2 linked regions of the Pontibacter akesuensis genome follow. The protein of the gene in region 1 interacts with the protein of each later gene in a pairwise test. Links are inferred from orthologs where the notes say so. Each region holds a gene or a part of one and is shown on either strand. Other genes may lie near its edges.

The links. Proteins that work in one complex are often made in the same cells at the same time.
Region 2: the proteins of rpe (region 1) and eno interact in binary tests that used the Escherichia coli proteins (3 or more experiments, as listed by UniProt). The link is inferred for Pontibacter akesuensis from one-to-one orthologs.

What each region holds. Positions count from the first base shown.
Region 1 is NZ_CP014766.1:4,599,727-4,608,026, forward strand. The notes cover bases 2,297-5,172. They hold rpe (ribulose-phosphate 3-epimerase), read right to left. Parts: upstream 4,124-5,172; coding sequence 3,470-4,123; downstream 2,297-3,469. Other genes in these bases: A0W33_RS19510 (TonB-dependent receptor), read right to left, coding at 2,297-3,457; A0W33_RS19520 (S8 family serine peptidase), read right to left, coding at 4,310-5,172. Outside these bases: A0W33_RS19505 (DUF2911 domain-containing protein), read left to right, coding at 95-958; more of A0W33_RS19510, read right to left, coding at 1,025-2,296; more of A0W33_RS19520, read right to left, coding at 5,173-5,959; A0W33_RS19525 (hypothetical protein), read right to left, coding at 5,963-6,718; tRNA 2-thiouridine(34) synthase MnmA, read right to left, coding at 6,718-7,845; trpF (phosphoribosylanthranilate isomerase), read left to right, coding at 8,091-8,300. UniProt on the Escherichia coli protein: Catalyzes the reversible epimerization of D-ribulose 5-phosphate to D-xylulose 5-phosphate.
Region 2 is NZ_CP014766.1:2,525,977-2,528,916, forward strand. It holds eno (phosphopyruvate hydratase), read left to right. Parts: upstream 1-801; coding sequence 802-2,079; downstream 2,080-2,940. Other genes in the region: carA (glutamine-hydrolyzing carbamoyl-phosphate synthase small subunit), read left to right, coding at 1-779; A0W33_RS10855 (FtsB family cell division protein), read left to right, coding at 2,168-2,467; hscA (Fe-S protein assembly chaperone HscA), read left to right, coding at 2,720-2,940. UniProt on the Escherichia coli protein: Catalyzes the reversible conversion of 2-phosphoglycerate (2-PG) into phosphoenolpyruvate (PEP). It is essential for the degradation of carbohydrates via glycolysis.

The DNA.
Region 1 (8,300 bases):
ATAAATTGATACCTTTGCTGGCGAAATAGCCACATTTTTTCTGGCATAATTTTTTCACTTAAACTGGTAAAACATAGATTCAATGTTATATACTATGAAAAGATATTTCTCCTGCCTCATATTCTTCCTCTTCGGCTTAAGCGTCTCTGCAGCTCATGCGCAGGTACAATTGCCACAGGCCAGCCCGGCTGCTATGATTAAGCAAACAATCGGTTTGACTGATGTTACAGTAAATTATCATGCGCCTAGTGTTAAAGGCCGTAAAGTTTTCGGAGGGTTGGTGCCGTACAAGCAGCTATGGCGTGCCGGAGCTAATGAGGCTACATTGATTACTTTTCAGGATGAGCTTTTCCTAAACCATGAGCGAGTACCCGCTGGAACCTACTCGCTATTTATACTTCCGCAAAGCGATTCTTTGTGGCATGTGGTGCTAAATAGGGACACGACACTTTGGGGACTTGAAGGATATAATGAACTGAATGACGTGGCTTATCTGGAGGTGAAACCTACAAAGGCACCTTTCACCGAAACACTGCTTTACTCCTTCTCAGACATCAGCACAAACAAGGCAAAGCTGAACCTGGCTTGGGAGAATACAAGGATTACTTTGAACATAGAAACAGAAATTGAGAAGAAAGCCCTGCAGAATATAAACAAAGCATTGGCCGCTGCTGCACCGGATGACTGGTACACCTGGGCCCAGTGTGCCGAATACATGCTATCGCGGAAAGAACACCACGAGAAGGCACTGGAGTGGATAAACAAGTCTATTGCCATCAAAGACAACTTCTATAACAACTGGATAAAGGCTAAGCTTTACGCCCACAACAACGAATTTAAGGTAGCTGCCACGCTTTCCGCGAAGGCCATACAACTAGGCAGTTCAGAGCCTGAGTCGTATCAAACCTATGCCAAACAAATTGAGACGGCGTACAAGGATTGGAAAAAGCGGAAATAAGAAATGAAGTATAAAATAAAAAGGGGAGCCACTAGAACTGGCTCCCCTTTTTATTTTAAGGTAAGGCTAAAATTTAGCCACGAAGCGCAGATTCAGCCTACGGCCAGTCAGGTAATTAGGCACAGCGTAGGTGACACCGTCCACATCCTGCACATAGGTATAGGAAACACGGTTTTGAGCGTCAATCAGGTTCAGCACCTCCAAACCAATCCATAGACTTTCCAACCCCAGCTTTTTGCGCTCTACCAAATCACTCTGCACAATTATCACTTTAGAAAAACCTATATCAACCCGCTTGTATGATTTTCCATCAAAAGCGTTGCGGTAGTCTGGCTGACTGGGAGGACCAAAAGGAAGACCGCTGCCGTACACCAGGTTCAGGTACATGCGCACAGTCGGGTTGTCGGGCAGGTGGTCCTGAAAGAAAACACCCAGGTTAAGGAGCTGATCAGTTGGGCGGCGGATATACCCCTGCTCCTGCCTTCCGATAGTCTCGCCTTGCGCATTGAAAACGGAGATGGAATCTCCTTCCACATTCTCCCGTGTTCTTAATACCCCCAAGCTAAGCCAGGACTCGGCACTTGGAATAAACTCCCCGTTTACGCGCACATCAAAACCTGCCGCATAGGCTTTGGCGTTGTTACGTGCATAATACCGCAAGCGCACATTATCCAGATCATACGGAATCACGTTTGTCATTGCTTTATAATAAGCTTCCGTCGTAAGTTTGAAATCACGTCCCCATGCCTTAAACAGGTAATCGCTGCCAACAATGGCGTGCAGGGAGCGTTGTGCCTTAATGTCTGAATTAAGCTCTCCGGCGAAATTGCGCAGCTCTCTGTAAAAGGGCGGCTGATAGTATACGCCCAAAGCAGCTTTGAAAGAAAGGTTAGGGTTGCGGCGGGTAATAAAGGAATATTGCACCCGTGGGGAGACGTTCAACTCACCATTGAAATCCCAGAAAGTTGCACGGATCCCGTAGGTAAAAGTCTTCAGCGAGTCCAGTTCTATCGTGTGCTGCAGGTAGCCGCTGTAGCGCATGGTGTTTAATTCAAGCTTTGAATCCAGAAAATAATCCTGCGTTACAAATTCTGCTGAATCTTGAAAGCCATACTCCTGCAGTTTGTCCTGAATGTTCTCTGAGCCTGCTTTAGCTCCGAACTGCAGATGACTACGCTGGCTAAGCAGTAGGCTATTACGTACTTCTGCTGTTACCATGCGCGCCAGCAAGGCATTTCTGGCGTAATTGTACTCGCTGCCAATACCCCGGTCCTGCAGGCATTCGCCGTAGTTATTGCCGGTGGTGCTCACGTCGCAAAGACGGTAGCCTGCCTCCACATCCCGAAACTCCCGCTCCCGCGACTGCACCCCGGAAACAATCACTTCTGCCAGGTAATTGGCAGAAAAACGATGCGCCAGGTTTAGTCCGGTCTGAAACGTGTTGTACGCCATCAACTCGCGGCCATCAAACCCGACAGTAAGCCTCAGGGCGGCCTGCCGCGTTCCAAAGGTAGTTTCCTGCGATTCCGGCTCCACTGTAAAGTCATTGCTGGCGTAGCTGCTGAGCACTCCCAAAGTTGTGTTTCCAGTGGCCTCGCCTTTGCTTAGATCAAAGCTGATATAGGCTTGCGCATCTGTGAAAGTCGGCTGGTAGTTTCCGTCTACCTGCAGCCCTTGTAAAATGTAGCGCCCGTTTTTATGCCGAACACCCAGCAGGTATGAAACTCTATTGTTTGTGGAAGCCTCCTCCAGGTGCACAGAGCCTCCTGTTAATCCACCCGTGACTGAGGCTGCAAACCTTTCGGGTTGCTTGTATTGGATGTTAAGAACAGAAGAAAGCTTATCGCCATACTTGGGCTGCCAGCCGCCAGAGGAGAACTCAATGTTTTCGACCAAGTCAGGATTTACGAACGACAGCCCCTCCTGCTGTGCCGCGGAGATAAGGAACGGACGGTAAATTTCGATGTTGTTGACGTAGACTAGGTTTTCGTTGTAGTTGCCCCCACGCACTGAGTAGGTGCTGGATAGCTCATTGTTGCTTACCACGCCGGGTAGCGTTACAAGAACTTTGTTGAAGTCGCCGTAAGCGGAAGGCAGGTTGCGGATGTCGCGCGGATCAAGTTTGGTAACACTTACCTGGTCACGGGTGTCGCCTTCGTTTTTGCCCCGCACATCAATGGTTTTTAGTTGCTGTGGGTCTGCCTCCAGCACGAGTTGCAGCGTCCGCGATTCTCCCGGTTGAAGGGTAACTGCCAACTGCAACTCTCTGTAGCCCAGGTAACGTACCACCAGCACCAGATCTGGCTGCGCCGGCACCTGAAGTGTAAATTCTCCTGCGGCGCTTGTTTGTGTTCCGACAGCAGTGCCTTTGATGGCAACTGTTGCCAGTTCCAGCGGCTCCCGCTGTTCGTTCAGCACTTTGCCACGCAGGGTTGCCTGTTGTGCTGAAACACCTAGCGGAAAGAGCAGAATAAAGCACACCGTCAGATACTTCAGCATCTTTCTAGTTTTTTAGCTGATGGACTTTAAATTGGAAATTGTCTGAACAGGGTCAGCGGCAGAGAACACAAAGCTTCCTGCAACAAGCACATCAGCCCCTTTTTCCAGGAGCAGGGGTGCATTCTTCTCATTTACCCCTCCGTCAATCTCTATCAGTGCCTTTGAACTCCGCTGTATGATCAGGTCTTTGAGCGCCTCGATCTTTCGATAGGTGTTTTCGATAAACTTCTGGCCCCCAAAGCCAGGGTTAACAGACATGATACAAACCATGTCCACATCAGCGATCACATCCTCCAGCAGCTTTACTGACGTATGAGGGTTAAGGGCAACACCTGCCTTGGCACCCGTTGCCTGAATCTGCTGCACTATGCGGTGCAGGTGCGTACAGGCCTCATAATGCACCGAAATCGTATCAGCACCAGCTGTCCTGAACTGTTCAATGTACTGCTCCGGTTCCACAATCATCAGGTGTACATCCATGGGTTTCTTCGCGTGCCGCTTAATAGCCTCCATCACCGGAAATCCAAATGAAATGTTTGGCACAAAGCGGCCATCCATAATATCGATGTGCAGCCAATCAGCCTGGCTTTTGTTCAGCATCTCTACCTCCGACTGCAGGTTAGCAAAGTCAGAAGCGAGTACAGAGGGTGCAATGATTGGTCTCATACTTGCAAAGGTAGTTTTTTTAACGAGTTTTCAGGAATGAAGCCTCGGGAATTATCAGATGCGGCTACAGGCAAAACTCCATAATGCTATATTCGCAGCAAGAAGCTTCCTTTACGTTCAGCCCATAAGCAGAAGCTTGCATATTTTGTGTAACAGGAAAAAGACAAGCTATACTTGCTGCTGGCGCTAGAGCTTCACAAACCGGAGGGTGGCCGCGCGACTTCCTGACCGTATGCGGCACAAGTATAAGCCTTTCTGCAATTGCTGCGGCAGTAAACTCAGCTGTTGTTCTGCCTTTGCGCGCTGAATGGACTGGCGGTAGATTAATTTGCCTGTGGCATCCAACACCTGCACCTCGACAGGCTGCTCGAGCCACTCCTGCCCCAATGCTATAATGATAGGATCTTTGCTTACCGGATTGGAGATATATACCCGCTCCTGCAGGCTCACGCCCGGAAGGGATGTGACGATGCGGCTATAGTTGGGAATGCCATAGCCGGTACTGTTATTAGGATTATCGTAGTTACTGCCCAGCTGGCGCAGCAACTGTATCATCTCCATGTTAGACTTCGAAAGGTTCGCTTGCCATAAGCTGGTGGTGAAGCCCGCCATAATGGGGCCAGCGAAGGATGTGCCATTGGCCTGCACCACGTTTCCGGCTGAATTAAGTATATAGGCATTCAAGCCGAGCGCTACCACATCTGGTTTTACCTGGCCATCTGCTGTGGGGCCGAAAGAGCTGAAAGGCGCACGTACACCCAAAGAATCTACTGCACCTACGGCAAGCACAGAGTCTGCATCGGCCGGGGCACTGATGTACTGCCAGGGTTTGTTTCCATCGTTTCCGGCACTTACCACCACCAGTATTCCCGTGGATGCTGCATAGTCGGCTGCTTTTGAGACCAAGGTGGTGTTGCCGTTCATATCCTGGTATGTATAACTCACCGAAGGTTCATCAAATGTAGTATAGCCCAGGGAAGAGTTTATAACATCGGCGCCCGCGCTGTCGGCATATTCAGCGGCCAGCAGCCAGTTTATTTCCTCAATGTTGTGCTCGGAAGCAGCATCCTCGGTGCGTAGCAGCAGGTAATTAGCACTATAAGCGGTACCAATATACTTGCCCGGAGCGAAGGCGGCCATCGTAGCTAATACGGAGGTGCCATGCGAGCTAGAAGAGTACACGTTCTCCTGCTTCCGCACAAAATCGAAAGTGCCCTTTAATTGATTATTTTGATAGAGGTGGGAAAAAGCAGGAATGGTGTTTACGCCGGGAAAGCCCGCATCAAACACGGCAATGGTCATTCCCTGACCAGCAAAGCCAGCAGCATGCAGTTCATCTGCACCCAGCATGTCCGCCTGGTGGAATGCAAGACCGTAGTCTTCGCTCTCAAATAATGGTGACGCCACAACAGCAGAAACAGCCTCCAGTTTTTGGCTTGCCACAAGGTTCTGCTTTCCCGTAGGTGAGGCTATTCTATTGAGGGTGCGGTTTCCCTTAACGAATGGCAGTGCTTGCAGCGCCGCCAGCTCTTCTTCGGAGCACTGCACCACGGCAGCATTAAACCAACGGGAAGTATACCAGACGGTAACTCCAGCCTCTTTTAAGCCGGCAACATAGGCGGGATTCACAGGCAGGTCGCGGGGAATCAGCGGAATTGCCTGCCGTTGCCGACGCTCTATTGATTTTGGGGATAGGAACTCAAGGGGTCTTTCAAGGGAATAGGGCGAACTCGCCTTATCGGTAAAGTAAATGAGACGCTTCTGTTCTACTGTAGGCTGCTGCCCAAACCCAGGCATGTATAGCAACAGACCAAATAAGAAGAGCAGTTGCCGCATGGCTTATTCTTTTCCGTAAGAAATTAGCTCTTCGTGCCGCTCGTGGCCAAAGAGTTTGTAACCCATGGCATATTCACAATTTATGGACTCTGTTTCGTTGCAATATACTATGCGTGTATAAAGTCTGTAAACCATGCCAATGTCCTTTACATAAACTTCCTTCCGGTCATCAAGCCCAACCCATGTTTCAATTGGCTCGCCTTGGATTACGGTTAAGGAATTTTGGTAAGTTGTTCCATTAAGTGTGTAAGGCTCCCCTACATTTTTATAGGTATAAGGCTCTTTGCTTCGGTAATAATCTGATCGCCTATCCTGATCGCGATTGTAGCTACTCAATATGTTGCTGTTGTATGCGTCGCCTAACCATTGGGTACCTTCATCCACAGGAAACACAAGTTTAACACGAGGGGTATTGTTCTTTGTTTCAAGCAGCATCGAGTTGGGACGAGTAACCACATACACCGAGTCATCAACCCAATTGCTTTTTTCGTTAGGACGTATTGATCGGACTACTTTATAGACAAGTGCATTGGTTTGATCAGTAAAGGAAGTATCGATCCGCTCACGCATCTGGAAGCGGGTGGTATCGCCGATATCGCTTTTAAATCGAATATCAGTGACATTATAAATGCGGTAACTGCCCACCTCAAGCGGATAATACGCATAGCCCATTGCCTCCGGGTCCGGTTTCACAAAACTTTGCTCACAGGCTGTAACCAAAGCGGTCACCATCACCAACAGAAAGAGGGCTTTCTTCATTACTGCAAAACGTTCAGGTTATACTCCATGTTATAATTTGTCTCAATCCAGCCGCCGCCCACTACATCGTCGCCTTCATAGAACACGGCTGCCTGACCAGGAGCGATGGCATGTACGCCACTCAGGAAGTGAACTTTCATCTTGTCTCCCTCCTGCTCAATTATAGCTTCTGTGCCCGAATCGTTATAACGAACTTTGGTAACGGTTGGGATCGGCTGCCCAATGAGGTTCTCATACTTTGACATGTTGAGCTTGCCTACCGTCATCGCATTTTTAGAGAGCTCTTCGTAATTACCCAGCACCACGCGGTTCATTTCCTTCTCAATCCTAGTTACATAGGCTGGAAACCCTAAAGCAATGCCTAAGCCTTTTCGCTGCCCAATGGTATAGAACGGATAGCCCTCGTGCTTGCCTACTACGGTGCCATCCTCCAGCACAAACTCGCCACCGGCAACCTGCTCTTCCAAACCCTCTACACGGCGCTTCAGGAAGCCGCGGTAATCATTATCCGGGATAAAGCAGATTTCATAAGACTCTGGCTTATTAACCAACTCTGTAAAACCACGCTCTAGCGCCATCTGCCTGATTTCTGATTTGTGCAGCTTGCCTAGCGGAAAAATTGTACGGCTCAGGCTCTCCTGCGAAATTCCCCACAAAGCATAGGATTGGTCTTTATTGTCGTCAAGTCCCTTGGAGATAACATAACGGCCGTTTTCCTCACGCAGGTTAGCATAGTGACCTGTTGCTATATAATCGCAACCCAGCTGATCCGCACGGCGCAACAGCGCGTCCCATTTAATGTGCGTGTTGCAAAGTACGCATGGGTTTGGCGTACGGCCTGCCAGGTACTCATCCGTGAAATGGTTGATTACAAAATCACCAAACTCTTCGCGGATGTCAATAATATAGTGCGGGAAACCCAATTGCACGGCTATGTTGCGCGCGTCGTTGATGGAATCGAGGCTGCAGCAGCCTGTTTCTTTTTTGCTGGCGCCACTGGAGGCGTAGTCCCACGTTTTCATGGTCATCCCCACTACCTCGTAGCCCTGCTCATGCAGCATTACGGCAGCCACCGAACTGTCGATGCCGCCGCTCATGGCTACTAATACCCTTCCTTTTGTACTCATTATATTTAAAGGTATGTCTGTCTATCTAAAATTAAAATCAAATTGATACAAATATAGCAACAACTATAGAGTTATAAAGTTTCAGATTCTAATTAATACAGCTACTTAAGCGAAAGACACCGTAGAAAAGAAAGCGTTGTATGCAAAAAGAACAAAAAAGTTTGGGTAGATAGCGAAATAGGCTTTTACTTTGGGCTAAGAAAAAAGCAGAAAAATCGATCACTAAATATAAAGTATAAATTACCATGGGCCTACGTACCTCTGTGATAGTAAATGGGATAAACAACCTAAGCGATGCGCGCTACTGCGCAGGCATGGGTGTGGACATTATCGGATTTAACCTGAAACTGGACGATCAGGAGCGTGTGCAGCCCAATACTCTGAAAGAAATCACAAGTTGGGTAGCCGGCGTGAAGCTTGCAGGCGAGTTCTTAAGAGCCAGACCCGATACGATA
Region 2 (2,940 bases), 2.1 Mb from region 1 along the record:
GTATTTGTGAAATAGACACACGGTCTCTTGTGCGGCATATTCGGGATAAAGGAGCCATGAACGCGATCGTCTCATCTGAAATAACGGATGTGGAGGAGTTGCGTAAGAAGTTAAATGCTGTGCCGTCGATGAATGGACTGGAACTGTCGTCGCATGTGAGCACGACAACGGAGTATGATCTGAAGCCCGAGGTCCCTAAGTATAGAGTAGCCGTTTTGGACCTCGGTGTGAAGCGTAACAGCCTGAACAACTTTATGCAGCGCGGCTGCGAAGTAAAAGTATTCCCGTACAATACCTCCTTCGAGGAAATGGAGAAGTGGAACCCAGACGGTTACTTTATTTCAAACGGCCCTGGCGACCCGGCAGCTACTAAGGATGCAGTGGCAAGCGTGAAACAGATACTGCAGCAAGAGATACCTATGTTCGGTATTTGCATGGGACATCAGATTCTGGCGCAGGCGAATGGGATTGCTACCTATAAAATGCACAACGGGCACAGGGGATTAAATCACCCAGTAAAGAACCTGCTAACGGGCCGAAGCGAAATTACAAGCCAGAACCACGGCTTTGTGGTGGATGCGGAGCAACTGAAGAATCACCCGGAGGTAGAGATAACACACATTAACCTGAATGACAATACGGTGGAAGGCATGCGCATGAAAACCAAACCTGCGTTTTCGGTGCAGTTCCACCCGGAGTCTTCACCAGGGCCACACGACTCGACCTATTTATTTGATGAGTTTGTGGCACTACTGGAGCAAAGCAAAAACAAAGTATAACTATCGTAAAACAACAAAAGCAATGAGTATTATCACTGACATCAAAGCCAGACAGATATTCGATTCGAGAGGCAACCCTACTGTAGAAGTAGATGTAACGACGGAAAGCGGCATACTAGGCCGCGCTGCGGTGCCATCTGGTGCCTCTACCGGCGTGCACGAGGCAGTGGAACTGCGTGACAACGACAAGAGCATGTACATGGGCAAAGGTGTGCTGCAGGCTGTTAAAAACGTAAACGAGAAGATTGCCGAGGAAATCATCGGTTTCCCTGTGTTCGAGCAGAACCTGCTGGATAAGATCATGATCGAGCTGGACGGCACGACCAACAAAGGCAACCTGGGTGCCAACGCCATACTTGGTGTATCGCTTGCCATTGCCCGCGCCGCTGCGCAGGAGCTGAACATGCCGATTTACCGCTATGTAGGCGGCGTGAACGCGAATACGCTCCCTGTGCCGATGATGAACATCCTGAACGGTGGCAGCCATGCGGACAATGCCATTGATTTTCAGGAATTCATGATCATGCCAATTGGTGCTCCTTCTTTCTCTGAGGCATTGCGTATGGGTTCGGAAGTGTTCCACCACCTGAAAAACGTGTTGAAGAAGAAAGGCCTATCTACCAACGTGGGTGATGAAGGTGGTTTTGCGCCAAACATTGCATCCAACGTAGAGGCGATAGAGGTGGTATTGCAGGCGATAGAAGCTGCCGGTTACAAGCCGGGAGACGATATGATGATTGCCATGGATGCAGCCAGCTCCGAATTTTACGATGCTTCCTCCGGCAAATACCACTTTAAGAAGTCTACAGGCGATAAGCTGACTTCTTCTGAAATGGTAAGCTACTGGAAAGACTGGGTGAACAAGTATCCGATCAACTCCATTGAGGATGGCATGGCTGAGGACGACTGGAAGGGCTGGAAAGAACTGACGGAAGCTATTGGCAGCAAGTGCCAACTGGTGGGTGATGACCTGTTCGTAACCAACGTGGACCGTCTGCAGCAAGGCATCGACCAGGGAATAGCTAACTCGATCCTGATCAAAGTAAACCAGATCGGCACCCTGACAGAAACAATCAACGCGATCAACCTGGGCCGCCGCCACGGGTATAAGAGCGTGATGAGCCACCGTTCCGGCGAAACAGAAGATAGCACCATCGCTGACCTGGCTGTTGCGCTGAACACAGGCCAGATTAAAACAGGTTCTGCTTCCCGTTCTGACCGTATGGCCAAGTATAACCAGTTGCTTCGAATTGAGGAGGAACTAGGGGAGACAGCATACTTCCCGGGCCGGAAATTTTAAATTTAGATTTCTGAAAAAATAATAGCTAAGGCTGTGGGTTATGAAGCTCACAGCCTTATTTTTGTAAGAGTACTTTAAGCCCAGAGTTATGATACAGCGCATCCCCAAAATATTCAGAAACTTCTATTTTATCGCTTCTGTCATTTTTGTAGTATGGATGCTGTTTTTCGATTCAAACGACTTTGTAACGCAGTACCAGATGCGCCGGCAGCTAAACGACCTGGAGGCGGATAAGGAGCACTACCTGGAGAAGATGGCCGAGGTAGAAAAAGACCGTAAGGAGCTGATGGGTAACCCGGCACTGCTGGAGAAATTCGCCCGCGAGAAGTACCTGATGAAGCGCCCAGGTGAGGATGTGTTCATCGTGGTAGTAAAAGACGAAGAGTAATTAGTTTTGGGTTCTGAGTGCTGAGTCTCGAGTTTTGATTGATATAGCGCCAGCGTTATCAAGTATTAAAATAGCAAAGTATAAACCTGCGCCCTGCAGGATTTAAGCGTAACACGCAGTGCCTGCTTTAGGTGCGCATAGTCTGCACTAGGGCTGTTAGTCCTTCAAAACAAATCCCTCCCTAAATTATTTGTAACTTTGTGCCCAAGCGCCGTCGCTAATTAGTGATGGCCTCACGTAAAAGACGATACTATGGCAAAAGTTGCAATAAACCTTTCTACCGGAGCTCTTCAGCAGGAAGAGGTAATTGTAGGTATAGATTTAGGTACGACCAACAGCTTGGTGGCCTACATACATCCTGAAGATAAAAAACCAATCGCGATCAACGACCAGGGCCGCGGCACGATTGTGCCCTCTGTGGTGCACTTTGCAGACAACGGCGAGACCTATGTGGGCAATGAGGCGAAGGAATA